DNA from 4 places in the Paenibacillus sp. FSL R5-0887 genome. Region 1 is predicted to be linked to each of the others. Evidence: predicted binding sites of a transcription regulator. Region 1 holds the regulator's gene; each other region holds the start of a gene.

Region 1 (7,514 bases):
CCTTCGCTCACATCTTATCAACTAGGCTCTGTCAGTGCTCATTTTGGAGTGACACATGATCGTCCGCATCAGGCAGATAGTGATGCACTTGCGACTGCTTTAGTGCTGCTGAAATGTCTGGAGGAGCTCTACGAGCTGCCGCTGCTTACGATCCAGAGACTCTGTGAGCTGTTTACCGAAGAGGATAGTGATCTGGGCTGGTACTTTGATGGTCTGCTGCGAGAGCGGGAAGCGGAAACGCTACAGCCCGAAGGTGATCTGACTTTCTATCGTCAATTAGCGCTTGCAGTAGGAGATTGGACGGAGTTAGCGCCACCTAGAGATGAGCATGCTGAGAATCCGCTAGCGAATTTATCTTTTACTGATTATATGGACGAAGTAACCAAACGACTTAAAGACACATTACCGCAGTATGAAAGCCGGGAAGCTCAGGATATTATGATCAATGAGGTGATGACGGCACTTGCCGAAGACAAACACCTACTGATCGAAGCGGGCACAGGAACCGGTAAATCGCTCGGTTATTTGTTGCCTGCCATTTATCAAAGCGTTCGCACCAATGAAAAAGTCATGGTCAGCACTCATACCATTAATCTGCAGGACCAATTGCGCGAGCGGGATATCCCTTTGTTAACGCAGGTAGTTCCTTTTCCGTTTAAAGCTGCTATTTTTAAGGGAAGAGGGCATTATTTGTGTCTGCGTAAGTTTGAGCATAAAATTAATAAAAAGGACTTTATAAGCCCAAGGGAAGATGCGCTTACTGCCGCTCAGATGATTGTATGGCTCACTCAAAGTGAATCAGGGGATGATGAAGAGCTGAATTTAAGCGGCCGGGGCGGTGATTTCTGGGAGACGGTGGCAAGCGATACCGATTCCTGTCTGGGCCGTTCTTGTCCTTGGTTCCGCAAATGTTATTATCATAGGGCCAAGCATGAAGCTGGGATTGCTGACGTGGTTATTACGAACCACTCCAAGCTATTCGCAGATGTTAAGGCTGGGCACCAGCTGCTTCCGGCTTACGAGCATCTTGTCATTGATGAAGCACATCATTTAGAAGATGTGGCTGGTAAACATCTTGGCATGCATATGAAGCATTTCACTGTGGCACACACATTATCGCGGCTGTATAAAGATAGCCGAAACGGACAGCTTCCTGCTCTTCGTCAAATATTACAGTCGTCAGGCAGTGAAGAGGCTTCAGAATGGAGCGGAGTCATCGATCGGATCTACCCGGATCTGCTTACCGTCAAAGAAACCTGGGATGCACTCAGCGACAAGCTGTTCAGCCTTTTGCCGGAACGCAGTGATGCAGGGGCAGGGGAAGCGGGACAACTGGTTATGCGGTTGATTCCCGCCCGTAAGCCGAAGGATTGGGATGAATTGGTTGCGCTAGAGAACACTATGAATCTGACGTTAAGCGACATCATCCGTAAGGGTGATAAAATGCTTAACGAGATGCGCGACCAGGAAAGCCAATCTTCAGCAGACAGTCTTGTTACTGATATTAGCGGTTTATTTAAGGATTTGGCTTCCATCCGTGAGCAAGTAAGATTCTTTATGGGGCTGAATGACGATAATGTAGTATATTGGCTGGAGGCAAATGGAAATTACCGCAGCAAATCACTGCAGATGTATGCCGTCCCTGTGGATGTTAGCAGCCAGCTTAAAGAGTTGTTCTTCGATAAGAAAAAAAGCATCGTGCTTACCTCGGCGACGCTGTCTGTAGATAAGTCTTTTCAATTTATGATTGATAATCTCGGACTTAACGAAGCTGCAGAAGAGGGACGTCTAATGACCTCACTCCTTCCATCTCCCTTTAAGTATCGCGAGCAGGCACTGCTAGTTATACCGCGTGATTTTCCTAGTGTGAAGGGGAGTGTGGGCGATGCTCGATTTGTCGATACACTCGTACAGTCATTATCGGAAGCTGCTAAAACAACACGTGGGCGGATGCTGGTTCTGTTTACTTCTTATAAAATGCTGCGTCAGGTATATGATCCGCTTAAAGAGGCTTTGGCCTCACAAGAGATTACGGTGCTTGGTCAAGGCGTGGAAGGTGGCAGCCGGAGCAAGCTGATCCGCCGCTTTCAGGACAGTGCAGCATCCGTATTGCTGGGGACGAGCAGCTTCTGGGAAGGTGTAGATATTCCAGGTGAAGCACTGACTTGCCTGGCCATCGTGAGACTTCCATTTCAACCGCCGAATCACCCGTTGGCGGAAGCGAAGTCGGAGTTATTACAGGCCCAGAAGAAGAATCCGTTCATGAAATTATCTGTTCCTCAAGCGGTTATTCGTTTTAAGCAGGGATTCGGAAGACTGGTTCGCACGGCGCAGGATCGCGGAATAGTTATTGTTTATGATACAAGGGTTATTGAATCTCATTACGGGAAGTATTTCCTTTATTCATTGCCTGGTCCCAAAATGGAGCATATGCTTACTGATCAAATGGTCCCACGCATAGCGGAATGGCTAGAGGATGGCGGCGCTTCTTAAAACGCTCGTCTTCAGTTTAGCTCCTCCTTATCCTTAAGGGCGGTGTGTTACAGTACCGTCCTTAATAAGGAGAGGTAGACGTTTGAATATGGATTTTCACAAGAACATTACTATTTTTAGGAGGAAAAATATGAAATCGGATAAAATATCAGAAGCCGTTGTTCGCAGACTGCCTGTGTACTTGCGTTTTTTGAATGATCTCCAGAATCGCGAAATATTAACAGTTTCCTCTCAGGAACTTGGACAAAAGCTTGATCTTAATCCCGCACAGATTCGTAAGGATTTAGCATATTTTGGTGACTTCGGCAGAAAAGGTATCGGCTATGATGTAACGTATCTTATTGAGAAAATCCGTCATATCCTGAAGCTGGATCAACAGCTTAATGTAGCTTTAGTTGGAGCAGGTAATCTCGGACATGCCTTGTCTAATTACAATGCATATCTTAAAGATACTATGAAAATCACGGCTATATTTGATTCGTACGCTCCTAAGGTTGGACGTAAGATCAACTCCCTTACTGTGCAACCGATGGATGAACTAGGCAGCACGATTCGTGAGCAAGGTATTCGCATTGCCATTATTACCGTACCTGATTCAGAAGCTCAAAATGTAGCAGATATTCTCATTTCTTCTGGGATTGAAGCGATTTTGAACTTTGCCCCTGTGATTCTGAAGACACCACCGAATATCCGGGTGCATGCAGCTGATTTTACAACTGATCTGCAAAGTCTTGCTTATTACTTGCGGGATGGAAAGGAAGAAAGCGAACATGAACAACAATAAAACGATAATTAAGGGCGGGTATTTTCTGACTCCGGGAACGGATGAGCCGGTTCTGAGTGGATATATGACTATTGAAGATGATTTAATCACTTACATAGGAAAAGAAGAGCCTCAGATGGAAGCTGGAGTGCAAGTGGTTGATGGCAGCCGTCTGCTGTTCATGCCTGGACTTGTAAACACACATGGTCATGCGGCGATGTCTTTGCTGCGTGGATATGGAGATGATTTAGCGCTACAAGTGTGGCTTCAGGAGAAGATGTGGCCGATGGAGGAAAAGTTCACCGGTGATGATGTATACTGGGGAACCTCCTTATCTGTATTGGAAATGCTGAAGGGTGGAACTACGACCTTCCTCGATATGTATGATCATATGGACCGAGTAGCCGAGGTAGCTGAGTTATCAGGTATCCGTTCCGTATTGATGCGTGGTGTGATCGGGTTATGTCCAGAGGATGTACAGAATCACAAGCTTGCGGAAGCGATTTCTTTTGCCCGTAACTGGCATGGAAAGGCTGAAGGTAGAATTACTACTATGATCTCGCCGCACGCCCCTTATACTTGCCCTCCGGACTTCCTGGTTAAGTTCGTGCAGGCAGCGCATGATCTGGATTTACCGATGCATACGCATATGTCCGAAACGAAACGTGAAGTGGAACAAAATGTGGCGGATTACGGGTTGCGTCCTGTAGCTCACTTAGAGAAGCTTGGCATGTTCACACGTCCATCGATAGTTGCACATGGTGTTCATTTAAATGATGAAGAGATTGAGATCTTGGCTCGCCATAATGTGGGTGTATCTCATAATCCGGGCAGTAATTTGAAGCTGGCTAGCGGAGTGGCTCGGGTTACTGATCTTCTAAAAGCTGGTGTGAAGGTGTCTCTTGGCACGGATGGCGCGGCAAGCAACAATAACTTGGATATGTTTGAAGAGATGCGGCTTGCAGCTCTCATTCATAAGGGTGTCAGCGGTGATCCAACGGCTGTTCCAGCTCCAGAGGCTCTGCGTATGGCTACAGAATATGGCGCGCAGTCCATCTTTTTAAATAATGTAGGCAGACTTGCTGTAGGGATGAAAGCAGATTTCATTGCTATTGATATCGATCAGCCGCATTTGCTGCCACACACAGATCTGTTGTCTCATGCAGTTTACTCTGCTAGCGCTAAGGATGTTGAGCATGTGTGGGTGAATGGTAAACAGGTCATCAAGCATGGACAATGCTTAACCCTGGATGAGGAAGCTATCCGGCGTAAAGCGCAAGAAGCCTTCGAAGGTTTATTGAAGCGTTAAGTCTGGAGAATAACGAATAAATAATAGGCTGCGACTTTTTGCTTTTAGCAAAAGTTGCGGCCTTTTGTGTATTTTTAAGGCTGGGAAAGCTAGAAAATTATGAAATTTTGGATAAACACGCGGGTGTGTTATATAATCAAAAAAGATATATTACTAGAAAGGGAGCTGTACCTTGAAGAAAAGGAAAAAATGGATCCTCCTGGGGTCAGTTCTGATTCTGCTCCTGGGGTTTGGACTTATCCAGTTCTATGCCTATATTATGAAAGATCAATGGAACGAGCGTGATATCGCTAAGGATGTTGCCAAAACCAGAGCGGGTCTAACAGAGGTAACCAAAGCACAAAAATCGGTTTGGGATGAAAATGCAGTGTACTGGGTATTAACTGGGAAAAATGAAGCCGGGACTGCTCTTATGGTCTGGGTCCGCTTTACGGTAGATGGAAAATTTGCTGAAGGCGACGACGCAGTGTTTGCTGAGGAACTAAGTAAAGGAACCTCGGAAGCCCAAATACGCGGCATTATCAAAGCTGATCTTCCGGACATAACGATTGAACGCTTGCTGCCGGGAGTATATAACGGAGAGTATGCTTGGCAGCTTTTTTATAATCAGAGCGGTCGGTATTATTATCAATTTTATCGCTTTTCGGATGGGTCCCGAATGGGCGAAGGTTACAGTTTACCTAAAAGTTAAGCTGAACATAAGGAAATTAAGGGTGGCATAGTAAACAAGCGAACTTATTATAAGTTCGCTTGTTTACATTTATTTGATGTACAAAAGTGATATACTAAGTGATATACTGAATGGGTAGTTATCACCGAATATTCTCTTAAATTCACATACGAAAATAGGCCGATTGATTAAAAATCAAGGCCAGTTTTGTCGAAAGTGAGGAATTTATTTGGTATTGATGTAAATATTTAAAAAATTAAATTTTAAATATATTCACATTTATTTTGAAATTAGTATATACACCTGTGATATACTACTACTTGTAATTAGGAACAGCAATAAGAGACTTCAGTCTCTCTGATGAGCTCTCAAGTAGCTATAAATTATTATAATGAGCTTTATATTTTGTCATCTTTGAGAGGAGGACGTTTCTTGAAATTACGTCTTGTACCTGTGCTGATAACGTCTCTACTGTCGGCTACTCTATTGTTTGGTGGCTTCTTTTTGTATCGTCAGTTTGCAATGCAGGAACCACTTCAGAAGATTGTATCTCAATATGAGGGCGTCAATAATTCTCATATCAGTATTAACCGCAATGAGGTCACTTTGAAACTTGATCTCCAGCCAGGCACGAAATTACGTGAACTGGTTCAGTACGTCTCCCAAGAAGGAAAATCGATGATTGATGGACGTACACTAAAACTTGATGTAGAACAGAACTCCAGTGAACTGCTGGATGAATACTGGGATAAAGCGATGTTCTCTGTAGCCGAAGCTATGGAGAGCCGTAAATATACACTTATACCCACAGAACTTGATGGACTCAAAGCGCAATATCCACAATATAAAAATGTGATAGCCTCAACAGAAATTGATGACAATAATGTCTATGTAAGCTTGAGTAATGGAAAAGAAAGCAAATTTATTATTTTGCCGCGTAAACCTGCGACATTGGGGGTATGGAATAATGCCTAAATACCTTAAAGAAATTCTAATCGGATTTATTCCTGTCTTGTTTATTTTTATGGCTTTTCTAGGCATTAATATATTCCCGATTGTAATTGCTGCTGGGATGCTCACGGCTTTACTTATCATTGCTCATTTAAGAGGCGGACTTGCGGTAAATGCAGGTGCCGGGAAGAAACGCAAGAAGGATGGACCTTCAAAGCTTACTTTTGAAGAAATTGGCGGGCAAGACAATGCAAAACAGGAGCTTCGTGAAGCGTTGGATTTTTTGATCCGGCATGAGGAAATCAGCAAATTCGGGATTCGGCCTTTGAAAGGGATTCTGCTTACAGGCCCTCCAGGAACAGGTAAGACCCTTATGGCTAGAGCAGCAGCACATTATACAAACTCTGTATTTGTGGCAGCATCAGGCAGTGAGTTTGTAGAAATGTACGTAGGTGTCGGTGCCGGCCGTATCCGCGATTTGTTTAAGGATGCCCGTACCCGCGCCCTTAAGGAAAACAAGCAAAGCGCTATTATTTTCATAGATGAAATTGACGTAATTGGCGGTAAGCGTGAGGGCGGACAGCAGCGAGAATATGATCAGACCTTGAATCAGCTGTTGACTGAGATGGACGGGATCTATAACAACGAAACACCACGCATTCTACTGGTAGCAGCCACTAACCGTAAAGAAATGCTTGATTCAGCATTGCTGCGTCCTGGCCGGTTTGACCGTCATATTCAAGTGGACATGCCTGATAAAAAAGGCCGCAGATCGATTCTCGAATTGCATGCCAAAAATAAGCCGCTTCATGCCAATGTGAACCTCGACAAAATTTCCGAAGAAGCCTATGGTTTCTCCGGTGCTCAGCTCGAAAGTGTTATGAATGAGGCAGCAATTTATATGATGCGTGAGGAATTGACAGAGGTTGAGCAGCGGCATCTGTCGATGGCGATTGACAAGGTTATGATGGGGGAAAAAACGGACAGAGAAACTAACCACGAAGAGAAAAAACGTGTGGCGATCCACGAATTGGGACATGCCATTATGGCAGAACTGCTTCGTCCGGGAAGTGTCAGTCAGGTTACGCTGACTCCGCGGGGGCAAGCCCTTGGTTATGTACGTCACAATCCTCAGCAAGAGCAGTATCTGTACACCAAAGATTATCTCGAAGATCAGATTATGATCGCACTTGGTGGAGCGGCTGCAGAAGAAATGTATTATGGCGGACGAAGCACAGGTTCACGTGGCGATTTTGATCAGGCCCTGAATATTGTCGAAACCATGATGAAATCCGGATTGACTTCGTTGGGTATTGCCAAGCTGGAAA
Region 2 (7,514 bases), 180 kb from region 1:
CCATCTCTTTGTCCTCGTTCTCATCACTATTGCCAAAGATGATCCGATAACCTTGCTCCTGCATCCGATCCTCTATCCCCCGCGCTAACTGCGGGAAGAACGGGTTAGTAATATCAGGCAAGAGCAGCCCGATTAATTTAGATTTCCGCTTGTATAATGATCTTGCAACCTCATTAGGGGTATAATTCATTTCTTTGATCGCTGCCTCAACCTTTTTGCGAGTATCGATATTCACATATCCAGATTCATTTATAACCCGTGAGACTGTTGCTACCGAAACTCCAGCTATTTTTGCGACATCTTTGATCGTCATCATTCTTTCATTCATCCCCCAATGTGTAACCGGTTACATGTATTACATAAATTAGATTATCACATAACCTTTTCATTTACAAATCTTTTTTTCGATCATAAAGCTAACAAAAGATACCAACTATATATCGATATCTTTTGTTATTTGAATTTATTTATCTGCAAAGCGATTTAATAATTTTATTGTATTGAAATGCATACCTTCATGGTAAAGTGTGAAATTTATGAATTCACCGATTGAATTTAAGGTTAATCCACTTCCTGTTGTAAGAGGGGTTACTTGCTCACTTAAGCGATTGTGAAAAGCTTCCTGGATCCGTTTGGGTTGCTCCGTAAGCATCTCAAGTAAAACTTCAAGCGTTGGCGGTTCCTCATTCCACTCGGCTGGTTTAGTCCCTTTCGCAAATAAGCGTTCAAAGCTTGCCGGCAATTGCATAAGCTCCCGAGCAGAATGAAAGGCAAACTTCTCTTGCACCAAATAAATATGTCCCAAATTCCATCGGATATTGTTATTAAACCCTTCTGGAATGCTATTCAAAGTTCCCTCAGATAGTCCCTCGACAGCACGCACAGTAACACTTCGCACAAACTTAATTTGTTTGAATACAATTTGATCCATTATGACCCCTCCTAATATTTTCATCCATAGTTTACCATGAGATTATCTTTAATTTCCTAAAATTATTTTATACTTAATTGTTTCATAACGAGCGTAATAAACGACTGCATATAACTTTCTTGAAGTTCCTTCTTTCTGTAGCCCATCCATATCGAATGCTTGGAGACTACATTTTCTACTGCTATTTTAGCTAATGTTCCCTGATCAAGATAAGGTTTCGCCAACAAAGCGGATACATAACTAATTCCATAACCGGCAATGACAGCTTGAATAACTTCATTCACTCCATTAAATTGAAGCCCAATCGTTGGCTGCTGTACACTTCTTTCTTCACACAACCGGACAAGCCGCTCTCTGGCTGCACTGCCCTCTTCCCTCATAATAAATGCTTCAGACATTACTTCTTCAAAGCTAGCCTGCTGATTGGCAATAGGGTGATGGGAAGAAACCACGAATACATACTCGTCCCTATATAACTCCCGATGTTCGAACACTCCTGTATTATGCGAAGGAAACTCCATATCACTGTAAATCGCCACGTCTGCTTCAAAATTATTTAATTTTTCCATGACACCATGAGAATTAGTAGTAGTGATCTGAATGTTAACTTCCGGAAAAGATTGTTTGAATAATGACGCCCACCGGGGAATGAGGATGCTTGTCGCTAAATAATTACCTGCAATCCGCAGATTCCCCTCAGGAAATTTGTGATAGTCTTCAATGATTTGCTGGACTTGATCACCCATGGCAAAAAACTTTTCAAGAGGTTCGATTAACCTTTTTCCTAAAGGGGTGAGCACCATCCTCTTTCCTTTAATTTCAAATAATAAAATATGATTCTCCCGTTCAAACTTACGGATTTGCGCTGATATAGCGGGTTGACTGATATGCAAACGTTCAGAGGCTTTGGTCACACTACCTGTGATCGCAACGTAATAAAACAATTTTAATACATGATAGTTCATCGTCAACTCTTCCTCACTTTATAAAATAATATCTGTATTCGCCGCTTATCCTCAGCCATTTTATTATAACTATACATTATGGATGTTAACTATTATATATTGTTTATTTATATTTATTTATCTTATACTTACAACTATTCATAAGGGAGGTCACGTTAATGACAAAAACAGTATTCTACTTAACCCGCCACGGGCAAACAGAATGGAATTTACAAAAACGAATGCAAGGGCATCAAAATTCTGCGCTTACAGCCTTGGGCGAACAGCAGGCGAAATGGTTAAGAGATCGTTTGGAAGTAGAAAACTTAGGCGCAATTTATTCTAGTACTAGTCCAAGAGCATTGCATACTGCGCAGATTTTACGGGGAAAGCGGAGTTTACCTATTCATCAGCAAGTTTCTTTAATGGAAATTAACATGGGGAGCTGGGAAGGAATGAATACGGATCAGATACAACTAGAATCCCCTTTACAATATTCCCATTTTTTCACCAGACCCGATCTATATATTCCTCTAACCTCAGGTGAAACTTACAAGCAGCTTGAACAAAGAGTAGTGCCGACAATGGAGCGCATCATAAACGATAACGTAGGGCTAGAAGTGCTCATCGTCACGCATCGGATGACTTTAAAAGTCATTATGGCTTATTTTCTCAATAAATCATTGCAGGAAATTGGGGAGTTACCGGATATTCTCTCTACAGCATTATGTAAAGTAACCCTAACTGATAACAATACAACCATTGATCTGTATGGAGATACTTCACATTATCAATGACTATGGGTCAAAAAATAAAAAGGTAACTCCGATTAACGGGGCTACCTTTATAGGGTTCAACATTAAATATCCACACTTTTGATTATAAAACTGCGGACCTTCATCCATTTGCCTGAAATGAATTCATCAATCGTTTTCGTCTTTGGTCTAACGCAAAAGCGATGTTTTGCCCCTTTATCAAAGCCCACAGCTTCAAAAATTAGGCTATCCCCTATTTGCTCCTTGAAGAACACCTGCTTTAATCCCAACCTATTTAACATTTCAAGCTTTACGCTCTCAATATATGTGCGCGAATACTCCTTAGACATATGTGTTCCTCCTAGTAGTGGTAGTAATATTATAAGTCAATATGAAGAAAATCAACAATAGTTCATATATTCATCCACAAAAAACAACCAGGCAGCGATTCTCCGTTGGAGGTTCACTGCCTGGTGTTTTGGGTCTGCGGTGGTTTGCTTGAGTAGGTTACGAGCTAAGCTTAATCATTCGTAGCTTTCGGATACCCACTCCGTTGTAACGCACTATCTTGTTGAAATTTGTAAGATAACTGCATTCTATACACTTATTCCATATCCACAAGGGCTAATTCTAACTTTAAGTGTATTCTATACAATTAAAAACTAGAGAAATAGCCTGTAGAGTATTAAATCAAGAAAATAGATGTACTAAATACAGCTATTTTCATTGGCCGAGCATTTTGAGCATTTTAGTTGTACAAAATACAGTTAAAACCATCTACTGTACACTTCAATACTCCATTACTTGTTACTTCAAAGCTTCCGTCGGCTCTCATATGGTAACTAGATGGGGTGTAGTCCATTATGAGTTTGCCCATTCATACTGATTCCTTTTTCCTGAACCTATCCGAATAATTCTATCTATTTAGTCCTTCAACTTCTACATCTAACTAATCGAAAACATCACTAACTTATTTAACTTCAGTTGCCCCAGTCACTTTACCTTCAATCCCTGCAGTTGCTTTCACATCTTCGTTTGCGAAGTAAAGATTTCCATCAATAGTCGAGGTTTCATGCAGATTAAATCCGTTCGCTTCTACATAAACATCACCTTTAATGGTTCCGCCTTGAACTCGTAAATTTTCACTTTGTACAGTTAACTTAGGTACAGTGAGTGTGTAATTGGCAGTAACTTTGTGATCAGCGTCTTGGGCATAAAGAGCAATCTTACGGTAGATGTCGCCGTCTGCGGCCCCTTTATCATGGAATTCGCCTTCAACAACAACATCTTGGGCAATCGTCACATCATTTAGAATGGCAATAATCCAATTTCCATCTTTACTTACAGCCTTGGTAAACGCATCTGCTTGATTTACGATTGAAGCTGTAGTAACTGCATCCGTTTGCTCTGTAGTTGGAGCCGTAGTAGCCGCCGAATTAGTCGCATTATTATTATTCGCACCACAACCAGACAAGACTGCAACCGAGACGCCTGCTACTAACATCATTTTAAATAACTTCATTTGAAATCCCCCTTGTTTTTGATTATAAATTAATTATATATTAAAATTTTTAATAAACAGGTGAAAATTTTCACAATATTGTGTCGTTATCTGAAGCGGTTTCACAAAGATCACTCCTTTCCATCCGGAATCGTATCCATAAGTAACACCTCATCTCGCTGCCCGTTTTAAGTTCATAGATCTTAATACTTATTTACCCAAATTTTAAGAAAGGTCACAAAGGTGCTTAATTCCACACAAAAAGGACACTCCCAACAACTGCGGAAGTATCCTCATAATCTTTATTACTATAAATCTTTAGATTAGATATCCTCTTGAAAAAGATATGGAACCATCATACTCTACACTTACTTTTTTAATGTTAGGTTTATGCAAAACTCCAGCATTAAAATAATACAGCGGAAGGATGACCATTTGGTCAATGAGCATTTTTTCAGCTTTTGCATAAAGCTTGTTTCGTATAATTTAGCTTAAGACGATTATCAAGCAGATCTTCCCAGAGTTGAATCTCAAGGGCTACATTCTTCCATTTCTAGCTAATTAACAGGGTCATCTGACTGCTCTCTCACCCCCCATTGACGCTTTAGAATCAGAATGTTAATCTTTAGAAAATATCACAAGGATAAGGGAGCTATTTACTGGTGAAAAAGACAACCATGAAGGACATCGCACTTCGTGCCAATGTCTCCGTCGCAACAGTGAGCTATGTTCTGAATCGTGTCGGCAACCAAACCATTCCTGAGAAAACGCGCCAGCAGATTCTTCAGCTTGCCGAGGAACTGCATTACATACCGAATCTGGCAGCACGTTCACTTGCGAATCAGAAAACAGGATTGGTCGGTGTGCTTGTTAACACAGCAGCCCATACCCCACACTGGAAGCTCCATGCCCAGTTCTCATTTATACATGCCTTGGAACAACGGTTAACAAATGCTGGTTACCATACGCTGCTATATTCACTTGATGTTGACCAGCCTTCTTTGGATATTATCGTAGAAAGAAAGCTGGAGGCTGTATTTCTGATCGATGTGCGCGAGGAAGCCTTTTATTCGATCTCCAAGCATTTTGTAGAAGGAATTCCTTTGATTCGGATCGACAGCATGATTGAAGATAAACTCTTTAAGCAGGTCCTTTTCAACTATCGAGCAGCTCTGCACAAGGTAAAACCACAGGACCTTTCACAGGTATGTTTAATTATGGAGAGCTTCAATAACTCTTTCCTCACCCGCTTTATTCAGGACAGTCTTCCATTACCTCAAGAAGCGATATTCACCGTTGTCAATTTGGAGGAATTAAATACATTCTTACAGGAGGGGGGCTATAAAGAGGCCATTGTCATTAATGAGTTTATTGGAAGTTACGTTGAAAAAAACGGGAGGTTCGAACAACTCTCTGTTCTTTGCACCTGCAATTGTCCGGAAATATTAGGCGATGACGTTCATAAATTCATTTTCACAGGGGATAAAGCGGCTACTGCATTTGAACTCATGGACAAATTATTGCATCATTCTGACTACTCCGCACAAGAAAATAATTGTTATTTTGTAGAATAATTTTTTTGGCTATTCACTTAAGCGTTTAAGTTGAAAGGAGCATAACTATGCCTGGTCCTGTATTAGTGAAACAAGTTCCCTCTGCTGTTCAAGCTCATCCCTCTCTTTGGGGAAATCGGAGATTCCTGCTGCTACTCAGTTCGTACTCCATTTCCTTATTCGGTAACACTTTTCATAGTATTGCTTTAAGTTTATGGGTACTGCAAACGACCGGCAGCGCCAAAATGATTGCCATCATCACGATAATCAATTTATTGCTTAGTTCTTTGCTCGGATCGATAGGGGGAACTTTTGCGGATAGGGTCAATCGTCGAACCCTCATGCTGATCACAGATCTGATAAGTTGCGGACTCGTAGTGACGCTAGCTTTAGCCATTTCCCTGCCCTCTACTTCGTTCATTATCGTCGCCATACTGACGGGTCTTACGACCATTTCAGCTTTATTCCAGTCCCCGGCATACCAAGCTTCTATCACTACTGTTGTTGGTAAAGAACATCTACAAAAAGCGGTAGGACTGTTGAACTTGTCTGAAAACATCTGCCGGACTATTGGTTATTCCGCCGGTGGGATTTTCGTAGCGAGTTTTGGAGCAGCCGACGCTATTTTATTTGATGGAGCTACATTCTTCCTCTCCTTTCTGCTCGTGTTAGCGGTCCGTTCCCTTCCTTTGCCAACTCAATTAAATAACGTGCCCAAGAAAGAACGGAAATTCACACAGGATTTGATCGATGGAATTCGCTATATTTGGAGGTACCCTTTTGCACGCGCCGTTATGATTATGCTTCCTACCTTAACCTTATTTTTTGTCCCCTCTCTGATGTTAACCCAGGTTATGGCCGTCAACGTATGGGATTCCACTCCCTTTCAGTTTGGACTTATTGAAGCCTGTATTCCACTTGGTTATATGATCGGATCCGGTCTGATCTTACTGCTTGGCTCCAAATTGAAAAACAGAGGTTTCCTTATTATGACTGGACTGCTATGTCTCGGTCCCCTGTACCTCCTGTTATCATTCGTCACTTCCGCTGCGATTGCCATTCCTATCATTCTTGTGATTGGCTTCATGTTCTCATTCTGCACTTTGCTGATTAATACAATCCTTAGGCTGGAAGTTTCAGAAGACATCCAGGGTAGGGTGTTCGGTGTATTAGGTTCTATCATGAGTGTAGCCCCATCCATTGGTCTTACTGCTGTCTCATCCTTGTCTGATCTCTTCAGCCCTGGTCCTGTCATGGGTTCAATCGGAGTCTTACTGCTGCTGTTTGCCTTATCAACTATCACTAAATTAAAGGTAATTCGAAACTACAAGTAATTTCAGAACGTATCCTGTGTTCTTTATCGCCCTCTTTTTCTAATAACGCGTCTAAGATGAAGCTCAAACAGTAATAGAACAACCAGAAAAATCAATAACAGGAGACCCGCTATTCCAGTTAGAAACGGAAATAGGAGTGGGAAGAAAATACTAGGATAGGCCTTAGTAACATCTGAATAATAGCCCATACCCATAAGGGAGGTACCGGAGAACTCGATTAGCTTGACGCCTAAATGATTGTTGCTTCTTTGCGCATAGCTGAGAACCTCTTCGTCTACTTCTCCGTCTTGTGCAATCGTGATGATTTTCCATTTTCTTGTTTCCATGGGTTGACTATCGTCGGTCAGTCTTTGGACTATATTTATTTGATTCTCACCAGTCTTTCGGTCCTTTACTGTGAGAATATCTATCCACGAAAAATATCGGCTGCCTCTGTCCCGATTGGATAGCCATATTTCATCAGGGGTGGAGATTTTTTGATCATTTAATAAGAACT
Region 3 (7,514 bases), 280 kb from region 1:
CTATGAAGATTCGTCTGCCAGCCAAATTAATAGGCTAGATATCCTTGGCCGTAGTCTTCATTTTAATATTCAAAAATATCTGCACTTAAATGCAGTTATCGGCATCAGCCAGATTCTCAAGGGTCTTTCTTTTATGGCTGTATTGAACCGTCAAGCCTCCAAAGCCATTCTCTGGAATAATGAACACAATGACCATTATGTGTTTTACTACGGGGATTTTAATTGGAACAGCTACACAACCGATCCTTCAGTAGAAGAGCTTCATACACGCAGCAATCTGATTGTAGAGAAAGCGAGAGAGTATATTGACGAGAACTATGCGCAAAAAGGATTAACCATCCATGAAGTGGCTAAGAAAAACCATGTCAGCCCCAATTATTTGAGCTATCTGTTTAAGAAAAATACAGGTTACAACCTGTGGGAATATGTAATTAAGCTGCGGATGGAAGAAAGCCGGGAGATGATTTTGAACACAGATCTTCGCAGATACGAAATCGCCGAGCGTGTAGGTTATGAATCACCGGAGCATTTTAGTAAAATTTTCAAAAAATATTATGGGATTAGCCCCAGTGAATTGAAGAAGTAAAAACACATACTACTTCGGTAGATTTAGACATGTTCAGTACAACCCTCATTTTCTACAATTTAAGGTAGGAAGCATTTTGCGAAAAATGCTGAAAGAAAAATGGAATGAGGGAGCCTGATGAATCAAACCGCAGTTGTATCCGAAAATCCGCCGGCGCTGAAGGGTACACCTTACAAGCAAAACCGCTGGAAGAAAAACTTTTGGGGATATATGTTCCTCGTACCTGCTGTGATTATTTTTGTAATGTTCTTGTGGGTGCCAATTTTTAAAGGCTTGTTGTACAGCTTCTACCATGTTGATTTTGTAAAAGGGAATAGCTTTGTTGGCTTTGAGAACTATGCTAGAGCCCTTAGTGATCCGGATGTTTTGACCGCGTTAAAAAATACAGGGTATTACATGCTTCTATGTCTTATTATCGGGTTCTGGGTTCCGATTGCTTTTGCTATTATGATCTCGGAGCTGAGAAGGTTTGGGGGCTTTGTGCGGGTAGCGGCTTACCTACCTTTTGTAATGCCTGGTGTGGTGCTATATGGACTCTGGAGATGGCTTTATGATCCTGTGGGCCCAATCAATGCAGTATTAAGCTCGCTTGGTGTGGACCAGGTTGCCTTCCTGACAGATACAAGGTGGTCGATGATTTCCCTTGTTTTTATGGAGACGTGGCAGCAGTTTGGATCAGGGATGTTAATATACTTGGCTGCTGTACTCAGCATTCCGCGGGATTGGTATGAAGCAGCTGAGATTGATGGGGCGGGTGTGTGGGCACGTATAAAGTACATCACATTGCCTTCGCTACGTAATTTGATCATTTTGATGTTTATATTACAGATTATCGGGACTTCACAAGGGTATCAGTCACAAATGGCGCTGCTTGATGGTGGGCCGAATAATACTACGCTTACCTATGCGCTGCTGATCGTAAAATATGCTTTTACGCGACTCGATTATGGAACAGCGACTGCGCTTGGCATGCTAATGTTCATAGTCCTAGGTGGTTTGGGCATTTTACAGTTCAAGCTTAACAAGGAGGACAACTAAGATGAAGAGCGCAGATAGAGGGATTCTCTCAGAACATGATTTGAAAAAAACAAGCAATAAGATCTTTTATGGCTTGATGTGCGTGGTTATTTTGATTATGGTGTTTAGCATGCTGTATCCGATTTGTATGACGTTATTTAACGGACTGAAATCGAATCAAGAGGTGAACTCATTCCCACCGCATTTTTTCCCGCAGGAATGGCACTTCAGCAACCTTAAAGAAGCGATGAGCTACATTGATCTGCTGATGTTCCTTAAGAACACTATTTATATTTTTGTGGGGAATATGGTCGTGACACTAGTCGTATTGGGAATGTCTGCTTTCAGCATTTCTCGTATGAATGTTCCTTACAGAAAGGCAATTTATTTCTTTTTCCTGATGACATTGTTTATTCCGGCGACCAGCTACATGATTCCCAACTTTGTCAATCTAAAAGAGCTTGGATTACTGAATCAGTACGCTGCCTTTTGGCTGCCGGCTGGTGCGAATACATTCTATTTTCTACTCTTAAAGAACTTTTTTGATGGGATACATCCTGAAATTTTTGAAGCCGCGCGGATTGACGGCTCCTCTGAGCCGAGAAGCTTTTTCTCCATTGCAGTGCCATTGTCGGTTCCGATATTTGCTACGCTGGCGATCTTTATCTTTTCTACTGCATGGAATGACTGGTTCTGGCCATCTCTGGTTATGCACAGTGAAGAGAAATATACGCTCGCGACAGCAATCTATAAATACGTTATTAATGTAAAGGCACTTAATACGAATATTAAATTCGCTATCCTATTTATCGTATCGTTGCCGCCGATCCTTGTCTTCCTGATCTTCCAAAAGTTCATTATGCGTGGCGTCGCATTATCAGCAGTTAAGGGATAAGCGCGGATCGACGAATTTAGTCACGGATCGTAAACATGCACATGAAAGGAATATAAATGCACCTCGTTTGTAAACGATTTCTCTTTTATGATCGATATGTAAGATAACTATGAATTGAAAAGGGGAGTTTCAATGCGTAAGTACTCTAGCGTGCTACTAAGCCTCCTTGTGGCCGGATCATTGTTAACCGCATGCGGCGGTAACAACAATAACGGAAACACGACAGGAAACAAGGAAGGGGAAGCGACTACTGCGCCAACGAATGCTGCAACAGATAATGCTGGCAGTGCTACAGCAGCGCCAACTGATGATATCACACAAAGAAAAGTGACCATCAAAATTCACTATCCAACCCCTGACCTAACCGAAGTTAGAGCACAGGAAGATGACAAGATCAAACGTTTCCAAGAGGAGTATCCGAATGTTGAAATCGTCAAAGACGATTGGCAGTACAATGTAAGTGAAATCGGCATCAAAATGGCAGCGAATGAAGCTCCAACCTTCTTTAACACTTACGCTACAGAAGCAAAATTCCTAGTTGAAAAAGGCTGGGTAGCTGACATTACGGATCTGTGGAATAAATACGAATTTAAGGATCAAATTAACCCGGTTCTCCAAAACCAATTTATCATTGACGGAAAAGTATTCGGCGTAACTCAAAAGGGTTATGTAACAACCACAATGATCAACAAAAAAATGCTGGATGAAAAAGGCGTTGCTGTTCCATCTATGGATTGGACTTGGGATGATATGCTGAATACCGCGAAAGGCGTAGCTGATACCAAAAAAGGGATTTCCGGTATTGCTCCAATGGGTAAAGGGAATGAAGCAGGCTGGAACTGGACCAACTTCCTGTTCGAAGCTGGCGGTGAAATTCAGAAGATTGAAGGCGGTAAGGTTGTAGCTACTTTTAATTCTGAGGCTGGGATTAAAGCGCTGGATTTCTACAAGAAACTTAGATGGGAAGCAAACGCGATTCCTCAGGATTGGGCACTGGGCTGGGGTGATGCTGTAGGCGCATTCCAACAAAGTCGTACAGCAATGGTAATGGCTGGATCTGACGGTGTTATTGAGCAAGCGTTGAATCAAGGCGGTCTGAAACCAGAAGATGTACTTACGTATCCAATGCCTGCGATGGAAAAAGGCGGAAAACACACTGGGGTACTTGGTGGTGACTACCTTGTAATCAATCCAAATGCAACACCAGACGAGCAAGAAATGGCATTCCGTTATATTACATTTGATTACTTCTCCGATAAAGGTCTAGAAGCACTGGATGCGGTTCTGCAACAACGTACAACGGATGGCAAATACTTTATTCCGCCGCTCTTAGATTACTATTCTGCAGATTCTGACTTCGGCAAGAAAACAAAAGCTGTGTATGATAAATATACAAATGTATATCAATACAGCCCTGATATTTTAGGCTTGCTGGACGGTAAACCGGAAGCGCAATACAATACACAGGACTACTACGCAACCATGTCCAATGTAATTCAAGAGCTGTTCTCCAAAAAGGGAACAGATTCCAAGACACAGCTTGAAGCTGCTGCAAAAACAGTGCAAGAGAAATTCTTCGATACAATTAAAGTAGAATAGGCAAGGAAGGACAGAACCGGCTCCTTTAGGAGTCGGTTTTTTTATGTTTATATTATTGATATTTTTATAAATCAACACGACGGATGGTTTCCGACTATTTTTTAGAGGGTCATGGGAAAAATAGAGTGTCAACAAAAATAGATTTGCATTTTTAAAATATTTTTGCGAGCGGAAAGGTAGAAAATGGGTATTGGTTCTTGTCTTTTTAAACATAAACTTTAGATTTAAGGGATATTACAGCATAAATAATGGTAAAAAACCTATAAAATGATCGAATGAAAGCGCTTTGAAAACAAATCAAAAAAACTTTATACTTTGTGAAAGATTTCACTATACAAGGTGGAAATGATGTGATAAGATAAATGTGTAGAGAAAAACAACCTAAAAATTGACAGGAGGACGAGGGAGATGGCAGTTAAGAACGAAGTCGCCGCCCAAGTTAAACAAACTACCGCTGAAGAGTATATTCAGACTTTGGTGGATAAAGCGAAAAAAGCACATGAGGCATTCATGGCGCTGGATCAAGAGCAAGTTGACACAATCGTTCATGCAATGGCGTTGGCTGGACTCGACAAACATATGTACCTCGCTAAATTGGCTGTAGAAGAAACTGGCCGCGGGGTTTACGAAGACAAAATTACTAAAAACATCTTCTCGACAGAATATATCTGGCACGGAATTAAATACGATAAAACAGTAGGCGTTATTGAAGACAATGCTTATGAAAGCTTCCAAAAAATTGCTGAGCCCGTCGGAATTGTAATGGGTATCACACCGGTAACCAACCCTACATCCACCACGATGTTTAAAGCGTTGATTTCGATTAAGACACGGAACCCTATTATATTCGGTTTCCACCCATCTGCGCAAGAGTGTAGTGCAGCAGCTGCTAGAATTCTTCATGATGCGGCTGTAAAAGCTGGCGCACCTGAGAACTGTATCCAATGGATTGAAATGCCAACGATGGACAAAACAAATGCTTTGATGAACAACCCTGACGTTGCACTTATTCTCGCAACAGGCGGTTCTGCAATGGTAAAAGCAGCTTATAGCTGTGGTAAACCAGCTCTTGGCGTAGGTCCTGGTAACGTACCTGCATTCATCGAAAAGAGCGCGGATATCGATCAAGCCGTAACGGACATCATTCTTTCCAAAACATTTGATAATGGTATGATCTGTGCTTCCGAGCAAGCTGTTATTATCGAAGAACCAATCTTCGATCAAGTGAAAAAGAAAATGATCGCTAATGGCTGCTACTTTGTTAACAAAGAAGAAGCTGCCAAACTTACTAGCGGCGCTATGAACGTTGATAAATGTGCGGTTAATCCAGCAATCGTTGGACAATCCGCAGTGAAAATTGCTGAAATGTGCGGCATTCAAGTTCCTGCCGGCACTAAGATTCTGGTAGCAGAACTTGAAGGTGTAGGCACTAAATATCCATTGTCCGCTGAAAAATTGAGTCCTGTGCTTGCTTGCTACAAAGTTAAAAACGCAGATCAAGGTATTGAACGCGCAGCACAAGTTGTTGAATTTGGTGGTATGGGCCATAGTTCGGCTATTCACTCCAACAACGAAGAAGTAATCATGAAGTTCTCTAACCGTCTGCAAACAGGACGTATTCTCGTTAACTCGCCTTCCACTCATGGTGCGATCGGCGATATCTATAACACTAACATCCCTTCGTTGACGCTGGGCTGCGGATCTTATGGTCGTAACTCCGTGTCGCAAAACGTTACAGCAATCAATTTGATCAACGTGAAAAGGGTGAATCGTCGTACCGTGAATATGCAATGGTTTAAAGTACCTGACAAGATCTATTTCGAAAAAGGCGCTACTCAGTACCTGACCAAAATGCCTGATATCACACGTGTCGCAATTATCACTGACCCAATGATGGTTAAGCTTGGATATGTTGAGAGAGTTGAACATTACCTGCGTCAACGCCAAACTCCTGTAGCGATCGAAGTGTTCTCGGAAGTTGAACCAGATCCATCGACAACTACAGTTGAAAAAGGTACAGCAATGATGAACAGATTCCAACCGGACTGCATCATCGCACTTGGTGGTGGTTCCCCAATGGATGCTGCAAAAGGAATGTGGTTATTCTATGAACATCCAGACGCAGACTTTAATGGTCTGAAACAAAAATTCATGGATATCCGTAAACGGGTTTACAAATTCCCTAAACTTGGAAACAAAGCTAAGTTTGTAGCGATTCCAACTACTTCGGGTACAGGTTCGGAAGTAACATCTTTCGCAGTTATTACCGATAAAACAACTGAACAACACACTAAATATCCTTTGGCTGACTACGAGCTAACTCCAGACGTAGCTATCATTGATCCAGAGTTCGTATATAGCTTGCCAAAAACTGCTGTAGCTGATACAGGTATGGACGTATTGACACATGCCATCGAAGCTTATGTATCTGTTATGGCGAGTGACTACACGGATGGTCTGGCAATTAAAGCAATCCAATTGGTATTCCAATACCTTGAAAAATCGGCTCTTGAAGGCGACAGAGTTGCCCGTGAAAAAATGCATAACGCATCAACACTTGCTGGTATGGCCTTTGCTAATGCTTTCCTGGGTATTAACCACAGCTTGGCGCATAAATGGGGCGGTCAATATCACACTGCTCACGGTCGTACTAATGCGATCCTTATGCCACACGTTATTCGTTACAATGCTAAGAAACCTACGAAGTTCGCTTCGTTCCCTAAATATTCACACTTCGTAGCTGACGAGCGTTATGCAGAAATCGCCCGTATTCTGGGATTGCCAGCTCGCACAACTGAAGAAGGTGTAACTAGCCTGATCAATGCTATTCGCGACATGAACAAAAAACTGGGTATCGAAGAATCCTTCCAACAATTGGGCTTTGATCCTAAGGATTTTGAATCCCATGTAGATTACTTGGCTGACCGTGCATTTGAAGATCAATGTACAACTGCCAATCCTAAGCTGCCGCTGGTATCTGAACTCGCAGATGTATATCGTAATGCTTTCTACGGAAGATTTGATAATTAATATTTGGTTAAGTAGATAATAGGATGGTTGTGGATTAGATATAAGTGACAAATATCACCGGAAAGGTGATATTTGTCACAGTCTATTTATAGAAAATAAACTAAAATGTTTATATAAACAACGGTCCCATATATGGAACAATGATTGTGAATTTTCGAACAACCATATTTTTCTTGGGATCACGAGACACGGGATCAACCTTCAAGCCCGCGATCTCTACAAATATAATATAAATATAGATGGAGGGATTTAGCATGTCGGTGATTGAAAAAGATGTACAAGAAGTGAAATCCGGTTGGAGAAGTTTTGCAAAAGGTAAATGGTCCAGAAAAGTTGACGTTAACAACTTTATCGCAAGCAACATTAAGCCTTATGAAGGAAGCGAAG
Region 4 (7,514 bases), on a different contig from region 1:
ACCTGGCAGAGTTTGTCCGTTTGGTTAGATTGGCCCTTCGTGGCGAGCATTTGCAGGATAAAAAGGTTGTGTATTTCCGTACGGATGCAATGGATGTAATCTCTCCAGGGCATGTCCAATTGAACTTGGATGGAGAACTTGGCGGAGAGCTGCCGGGTCGTTTTCGGATTTTACCGCAGCATCTGCGGATTTTTGCTCAGAATAATTAGGGTTGATTGAAAGTAAGAGTGTGGGATTATACAGCGATGATAATGAAAGAAGTGAACTATAAATAATGAGTAAACACCGCAGTGGACGCAGCACCAGCCGCCCAGCCGGCAAGGCGCCTGTCGCCGGACTGCCTGTGAATAAAAATGATGAGGTTATGCTCGATATTATCGGCATGACCCATGAAGGTGAAGGGGTAGGCCGCGTAGAAGGCTTTACCCTTTTTGTGCAGGGAGCCCTTCCCGGAGAGAAAGTCCGGGCAAGGGTGCTCAAGACCAAAAAGCAGTATGGCTACGCCAAACTGCTGAATATAGTAGAAGCGAGCAGCGCCCGCATCGCGGCGCCTTGCGAGATCTATGACCAATGCGGCGGCTGCCAACTGCAGCATATGGACTACACTGCTCAGCTGGCGTGGAAACGGCAGCTGGTGGTGGACAACCTGGAGCGGATTGGGAAGCTTCGGGTGAGTGGTGGCGGGGATAGCGGAAAGAGCAAAGAGAATGAAGCTGTTGAGAGTCAGATAGATAGTGCTAACGATGGTGGCATCGTGGATGGTACGACTGATGGCGCTGGAGTAGCTCAGACAGATGGCATTCTTGTTCGCCCTACACTCGGCATGGACGAACCTTGGCGTTACCGCAACAAGGCTCAGGTACCAATTGGTGTAACCGAAGGCGGTCTTGTAGGAGGCTTCTATGCACGGGGAAGTCACCGCATCATCGATATGGAAACCTGCTTGATCCAGCATGAGGATAATGATGACGTTGTGCGCAAGGTGAAAGACATCGGCAGAGAACTTGGCATCTCTGCTTATAGTGAAGAAACCGGTCGCGGCCTGCTGCGCCATGTCGTCGTGAAGAAAGCTTTCCGTACCGGTGAAATGATGGTTGTCCTCGTAACCAACGGCCGCGACATCCCACACCTGGACGCCTGGCTCGGCAGCATCCGCGAACAGCTGCCGGATGTAGTCAGCATCTGCCAGAACGTCAACACTCAGCGTACGAATGTCATCTTCGGTGGCGAAACCCGCGTCCTGTGGGGCAGAGACGTTATCTATGATTACATCGGCGATGTACAGTTCGCTATCTCAGCGCGTTCGTTCTATCAAGTGAACCCGGCACAGACTGAGGTGCTGTACGGTAAAACCGTTGAATATGCCGGACTGACTGGCAACGAAACGGTTATCGATGCCTATTGCGGCATCGGTACGATCTCCCTCTTCCTGGCGCAGCATGCGGCTAAGGTATACGGTGTCGAGATTGTACCGGAAGCTATTGAGGATGCCCGGGCGAATGCGAAGTTAAATGAGATGAAGAATGTAGTGTTCGAGGTTGGTGCCTCTGAGGATGTAATCCCTAACTGGAAAGAGCAGGGGATTACGGCAGATGTTATCGTTGTCGATCCACCGCGTAAGGGCTGCGATCCGCGGTTGTTAGAGACGATTTTGGCGATGAAGCCGGAACGCGTGGTGTATGTGTCTTGTAATCCATCGACACTGGCAAGAGACTTGCGGGTGCTCGAAGATGGAGGGTACAAGACAGTGGAGGTAACTCCGGTGGACATGTTCCCGCATACGGTGCATGTGGAGTCGGTGGCTTTGTTGGTGAGGGATGTAACAGAAGAATGTAAATGAAAACAAGGCGAAGTCGAGAGCGCAGCTGCAGCAAGAGTATGCAATGACCAGTCATATTCGCCCGGAAACTTCGGACACTGAAGTATTACGAAACGCCGAGCAGAGGATAATATCATAAAATATATTTGTAAAAATTTTGGCGAGTAACATAGAACGTCTATTTTTTGTGGACGAGCACGGGGAATTAAATTTTATCAGGGATTTCCCTGAATATTAATATCCGATTATATATTGGATTCATTGGTTGGCTATATGCTTTTCCATTATATCTGGCCATTAATTAGAAGCGTTCGCCAACCACATATCTGCATAATAAAGCTCTTACGAAGTAGGTCTATGCCTATTATCCGTGAGGGCTCTTTCTCATTTATTAATGATCCTGCAAAAAGTCAGCCCCATATGGAACCTTCGAGGGTACCATATGGGGCTCTTTTTGTTTCCGCAAATTGCGGAAGCATGGCGCAGGGACAAGTTCCTGCGCTTTTTCACATTCAGTTAAAGGAGAGAAATGCAATGAAAGCAAAAACAGAGTGGAATAATATTCCTTTTTTGGAACGATAAAAGAGCAGCGAGTTAGACGAGCGTAGCCCCTAGGCTCCGCTATAAAAAAATCGTGAAGATCTTCGTGGTCACACTTTTGATCACAGTGCTTATTTTTTTCATGCTGATGACACGAATACATAGCAAACCGCCCTGTTCGCAATGTTGCGAACAGGGCGGTTTGCTATGTCATAGAGGGCAGCTTGAAAGTTAGAGTCAACCTGCACTTTACGAACTATCTTGCACGTTTTTAAGGCTAACTTATTAATAGAGTAGCTACACAAAAAATAAGATTACTCTGCTACAACTTGTTTGCCTGCAATCCGGCCGAATGTGAAGATATCAGCGATGGCATTACCGCCAAGACGGTTTGTACCATGAATGACCCCTGTTACTTCACCTGCAGCGAACAACCCAGGGATGACTTCGCCTTTTTCATTCAATACGCGAGTCTTCTCGTCGATCACCAAGCCGCCCATTGTATGGTGAACGGAGGGTACAGCTTTTTCGATGTAGTAAGGGCCTTTTTCAAGAGATTTCAATCCACCGCGATGTTTGAAATCAAGGTCTTTACCTGTTTTCGCATAATCATTTACTTTATTAATCGTTTCTTTCAAAGTGTTCACGTCAATTTTAAAGAAATCAGCCGCCTCTTCAATCGTATCGGCTTTAAAGAGCAAGCCTTGTTTAACGAGTTGATCGTATTCGTCTTGATGAACTTCGATCGTTTTACCAATATCCTCAATGCCTTGATTCCATAATTGATACGTATATCCACCCGTTTGGGCAAGAATTGCTTTAGAAATAACGTCACGACGTTCTAATTCCTCAACGAAGCGCTTGCCTTCTTGGTTAATCAGGATCGCACCATCGAAGCGGGAGTCTGCAACCAGGGAAATAACACCTGTCTCAGGATTACAGATTGGATACGTTTGAATACTCTCCATGTTTGTCAGTTTGGCGCCAATCGTTTCTGCCATAACGATACCGTCACCTGTAGATCCTGGTGTATCGGTAGTCATATATTTTTCATCCATTGTAGGGTTATACTTCTTACGCATCTCTACATTGGATCCAAAACCACCGGTAGCGATGATGACGCCTTTGTTCGCATGGAATGTGATCTTGTCGCCAGTACCCGAAGTCGCAGTTACACCTGTTACTTTGCCGCTTTCGTCCTTCAGCAAGGTTTCGGCTTTCATATTCGTTTTGATCGTGATTTGATCAGCGTCTGTTTTGGCTTTTAACTTAGTAATCAATTCAACACCTGTATGACCTACAGGAATCAACGCACGTTTTCTGGAATGGCCACCAAATTGGAACAGATGATCAGGTAAGAACTCTACCTTGATATCATCGCGCAGCCATTCGGCAGATGCTAGAGCATTGTCGGCAAGAATACGAACCATCTTTGGATCCCCGAGGTTGTCTCCGCCTTTCATCGTATCATTATAGAACAAGTCAGCCGTGTCATCTGTGATGCCAAGAGCACGTTCAACCCAGTTGTCAGGCGCATTCATCTCACCACCGGAAATCAATGTGTTGCCGCCAACAGCTGGCATTTTCTCGAGCAGAACTACATTAGCTCCAGCGCTCTTCGCTTCGATAGCCGCACTAAAGCCAGCACCCCCGGCACCGATGACGACAACATCATAGGTTTGCTCGACTTCTTCTTTGTCTTTGCTTCCACTGACTGCAGCGCCAGCGACAAGGGTAAGTCCAGACTTCGTAATTGCATCTTGAATGGCTTCGAGATATCCTTTGCTTGTAACTGTAGATCCGCTAATGGCATCAACTTTTGCGCTGTTAGTTGCCATGACATCTTGCTTGAGCTGCGTATAAACAGGTTCTGCAAGTACTTCATTTTCCTTATGCTCTGTCACTTTAATGTCAGTGATCTTGTTATCTAATAAGGAGACTTGTACTTTAATATCGCCATGTTTACCTTGCCCAACTCCTTCAAAGACTTGAACTCCGTTTGCATCTGCAGCGGGTTCTGCATCTTTACTGCCGCAAGCAGCAAGCGTGAACATAAGACTGAGGACTAGTAGAATAGATAACAGCTTTTTCGTGTGAGTTCGCATAATATCTCCTTCATTCTGTTGTGAATTGGTTACATACACTAGGGAGAGGAAGATTTGCTAGGCAAATCCTTTATCTCTAGCCTAGACATGAATGTTATTTCATGTGAAAATATGCACAAGACCTATTATAGATTTAGTACAGCATTATGTATTTGCACAGATTAGTGTTTTTTTGTCTTTTTCGGGCATGTAAGAAACGGATATTGTGAAGGGCTATGATTACAATGAAATCAATTCACTTAAAAATTACGTTAATCGCAGGAGGCTGCTTCTTGCTGCTGTTCGTTGCATTGCTTGTAACAATATATTTGGAGATGAACCATACGGTTGTCCCTTTGAATAAGAACTTAACGCAGCAAGTGGTTACTGCACGCAGCGACCAGATTGATTATTGGTTTAATCAGCGCATTGGAGAGATAGACATGCTTGCTTCTCTAGCTTCGGACCATCAGTGGACACGAGATGAATTGCTGCAAGAGTTCGATAAGTTCGAGGCGAAGAAGAAAGTAGAGTACGAATCCATACGCGTGGTGGATATTCACGGAAATTCCTGGTCAGCAAGGGACAAGCCTTTTTCGATACTAAACCGACCCTACTATCGAAAACTGCTGAATTCAGATTCCAATTATGTGGTAAGCAATCCGATCGTATCCAAAGCGAATGCAGCCGAAATCGTCGTCATTCTTTATCGCGTGAATCCATCGGTGAATGATGAGGTAGCTTATATTGCCGCAGCCGTCTCCGTCAAGAAGATGAGGGAGATTGCTCAAGATGTAATGCTATATGACCAGTCAGGCCAGCTTATCGTCGATTGCAGAGAGCTGGGTGAAGAAGATGGAGCGGAGGATACAGCAGATAAGAAGAACATGAGTGTATTTGAGGCTCCAATTCAAAATGTGGAAGGCTGGAAGTTAGTACTCAAAGTACCGAATTCAAGTCTATCGTTAGCGGTGATCAAAACCCAGCGGACTGCATTGCTGGTAGGCGTTCTTATCGGTAGTGCGTTTATCGTCTTTCTGGTGCTGCTTGCTTCTTCCATTATTCGTCCAATTCAGTCGCTTCGCCAGGTAATGGAAAATGTGCAGAACGGCAACCAAACCATACGAGCAGATGTTACGCGCTCGGATGAGATCGGCGATCTTGGACGAAGCTTCAATGACATGCTTGTTCAATTATACGCTGTGGAGCAGGACCGAAAGGAGATGGAACTCAGACTGATTCATGAGCAGATCAAGCCGCACTTTTTATACAACACATTGGATACGATCCAGTGGATGGCAACGGAACATGGAGCAGACAATGTGGTGGAGATGGTGGAAGCGCTTAGCGCGTATTTCCGATTAGGGCTTGGCACAGGCAGTCCCTACATTCTGCTTGATCAGGAGTTGTACCATGTCGAGAGTTATCTTCATATTCAAGGTGTGCGATATGAGGAGATTCTGGACTACGAGCTTCGATATGATGAAAAGCTTGCTCAGTGCCAAGTTGTTCGCTTCATACTGCAGCCTTTGGTGGAAAATGCGATTTATCACGGGATTAAGCCACTTGGGGATCAAAAGTGCAAAATTTCGATTACAGCATATAAACAGGCCGATTATTTGGTCATTAAGGTTGAAAATAATGGGGTTATGATTCCGGAAGAGAAGCTTGAGCAGATAAATCAAGCCCTTCTTGATGATACATATGATCGTTCTGCCACAGGCTTTGGGCTATACAGTGTAAACCATCGCATTCGACTAGCTTACGGAGTGCCATATGGCCTTGCAGTGAAGAGCGAAGATGGCATTACCGTTATGGTCATTCGAATACCTTTGGACGGGGAGTGGAATGAAGATGTGGAAGATTGTCATCGTCGATGATGAAACGATCATTCGCAAAGGCTTGCGACAATACATTGAGGAGAGTCCGTATCTTTTTGAGGTTGCAGGAGAAGCGAAAAGTGCAAACGAAGCATTGAATATGGTGGAGGAAGCCCTACCACATGTATGTCTTGTGGACATCAACATGCCGAATATGAATGGGCTCGATCTGATGAATATATTGCGCGAACGCTGCCCGTCGGTTCTGGTTGTCATCATCAGCGGGTACGATAACTTTGAATATGCGCGTCAAGCCGTGCAACTGCAAGCATTCGATTATGTATTGAAACCTGTGCCGAAGAGTGATCTGAACAAGCTGCTTCATCGGATCGATGAGCATCTTCAGGTAAAATATCCTTTGCATTCACATGAAGGCAGGGTGGATAAGAAGCGGGAGCTTCCCGGGTATACAGGGGATGGAACAGTGCTTATCCAAAAAGTGACCGAGTATATTGACAGTCATTATCAGGATCCGGAGCTGTCTATTACTCGAGTAGCAGCACTATTTCATATCAACCAAACCTATCTTAGCAAGCGTATGAAGCAAGAAATCGGTGCTTCATTCCTTGACTATGTCACTGAGCTTCGGATATCGAAGGCGAAGGAGATTCTGGATGACGTAATGCCGAATATCAAAATCGGGGATCTGGCCGTGAAGGTAGGGTATAAGAGCCAGTACTATTTTAGTCGTGTGTTCAAAAATAGAGTCGGCTCAAGCCCCTTAGAGTACAAAAAGCATCCGTTCGGTTATGGATAGGAGGGCCATTCTCGTCCCTCTGCAGCACGCCATAGATGCTATGCTCGGTTCAGATTTTCAAATTCTTAACAACCATGAAGAAATTGAAGCGGTTAGAAAAGTTAGTAAGGGATCATCCCGGAGGATCGGCTAATAGTCATTGCAAGAAGCAGAAAAATATCAGAACTTGCAAAGGAACTTTTGTCAGCTCAGGCATTATTAAGTAAATCGAACTTTATTGTTATAGCTACTAAGTATTTATCTATTTCCATAGAGGAGAGCTTAGAAAGCGACGATATCTTATTGAATATTCTAGCCTTATTGGACCGACGAGTTGGGAAAAAGCGGATTTTAAACATGAGCGAGAAGATGAGTTAAAGCATCCAATTGTGCAATATTTTTATGAACTAAGGCGTCAAGAGCAGATAAACTGTCTGGAAGTGTCTTAGGGCTCC

The links. The regulator Rex, encoded in region 1, represses fermentation and respiration genes when NADH is low (regulators of the CRP and FNR family bind a similar motif). The targets are predictions, from matches to a motif close to TTGTGAAATATTTCACAA.
Region 2: a site for Rex is predicted at 4,211-4,228, ahead of MKY14_RS10795 (polymer-forming cytoskeletal protein). Genes of this name have one in related genera too.
Region 3: a site for Rex is predicted at 4,413-4,430, ahead of adhE (bifunctional acetaldehyde-CoA/alcohol dehydrogenase). Genes of this name have one in related genera too.
Region 4: a site for Rex is predicted at 4,566-4,583, ahead of MKY14_RS23985 (flavocytochrome c). Genes of this name have one in related genera too.

Annotation. Positions count from the first base shown of each region.
Region 1 covers NZ_JBBOCE010000001.1:2,559,026-2,566,539, reverse strand. Annotated here, with positions in the region: gene dinG (ATP-dependent DNA helicase DinG) at 1-2,493, shown strand, start outside; gene MKY14_RS11550 (redox-sensing transcriptional repressor Rex) at 2,624-3,277, shown strand; gene MKY14_RS11545 (amidohydrolase) at 3,264-4,565, shown strand; gene MKY14_RS11540 (cell wall elongation regulator TseB-like domain-containing protein) at 4,738-5,256, shown strand; gene MKY14_RS11535 (hypothetical protein) at 5,668-6,210, shown strand; gene MKY14_RS11530 (AAA family ATPase) at 6,203-7,514, shown strand, end outside.
Region 2 covers NZ_JBBOCE010000001.1:2,383,058-2,390,571, forward strand. Annotated here, with positions in the region: gene MKY14_RS10770 (LacI family DNA-binding transcriptional regulator) at 1-316, opposite strand, end outside; gene MKY14_RS10775 (DinB family protein) at 464-931, opposite strand; gene MKY14_RS10780 (LysR family transcriptional regulator) at 994-1,896, opposite strand; gene MKY14_RS10785 (histidine phosphatase family protein) at 2,055-2,672, shown strand; gene MKY14_RS10790 (hypothetical protein) at 2,735-2,980, opposite strand; gene MKY14_RS10795 (polymer-forming cytoskeletal protein) at 3,601-4,152, opposite strand; gene MKY14_RS10800 (LacI family DNA-binding transcriptional regulator) at 4,794-5,705, shown strand; gene MKY14_RS10805 (MFS transporter) at 5,753-7,018, shown strand; gene MKY14_RS10810 (hypothetical protein) at 7,042-7,514, opposite strand, start outside.
Region 3 covers NZ_JBBOCE010000001.1:2,836,007-2,843,520, reverse strand. Annotated here, with positions in the region: gene MKY14_RS12860 (response regulator) at 1-586, shown strand, start outside; gene MKY14_RS12855 (carbohydrate ABC transporter permease) at 797-1,624, shown strand; gene MKY14_RS12850 (carbohydrate ABC transporter permease) at 1,626-2,498, shown strand; gene MKY14_RS12845 (ABC transporter substrate-binding protein) at 2,631-4,097, shown strand; gene adhE (bifunctional acetaldehyde-CoA/alcohol dehydrogenase) at 4,506-7,127, shown strand; gene pflB (formate C-acetyltransferase) at 7,382-7,514, shown strand, end outside.
Region 4 covers NZ_JBBOCE010000002.1:1,364,691-1,372,204, reverse strand. Annotated here, with positions in the region: gene MKY14_RS23995 (diacylglycerol kinase) at 1-209, shown strand, start outside; gene rlmD (23S rRNA (uracil(1939)-C(5))-methyltransferase RlmD) at 275-1,840, shown strand; gene MKY14_RS23985 (flavocytochrome c) at 2,674-4,464, opposite strand; gene MKY14_RS23980 (histidine kinase) at 4,737-6,323, shown strand; gene MKY14_RS23975 (response regulator transcription factor) at 6,298-7,080, shown strand; partial or broken gene MKY14_RS23970 (SF0329 family protein) at 7,148-7,508, shown strand.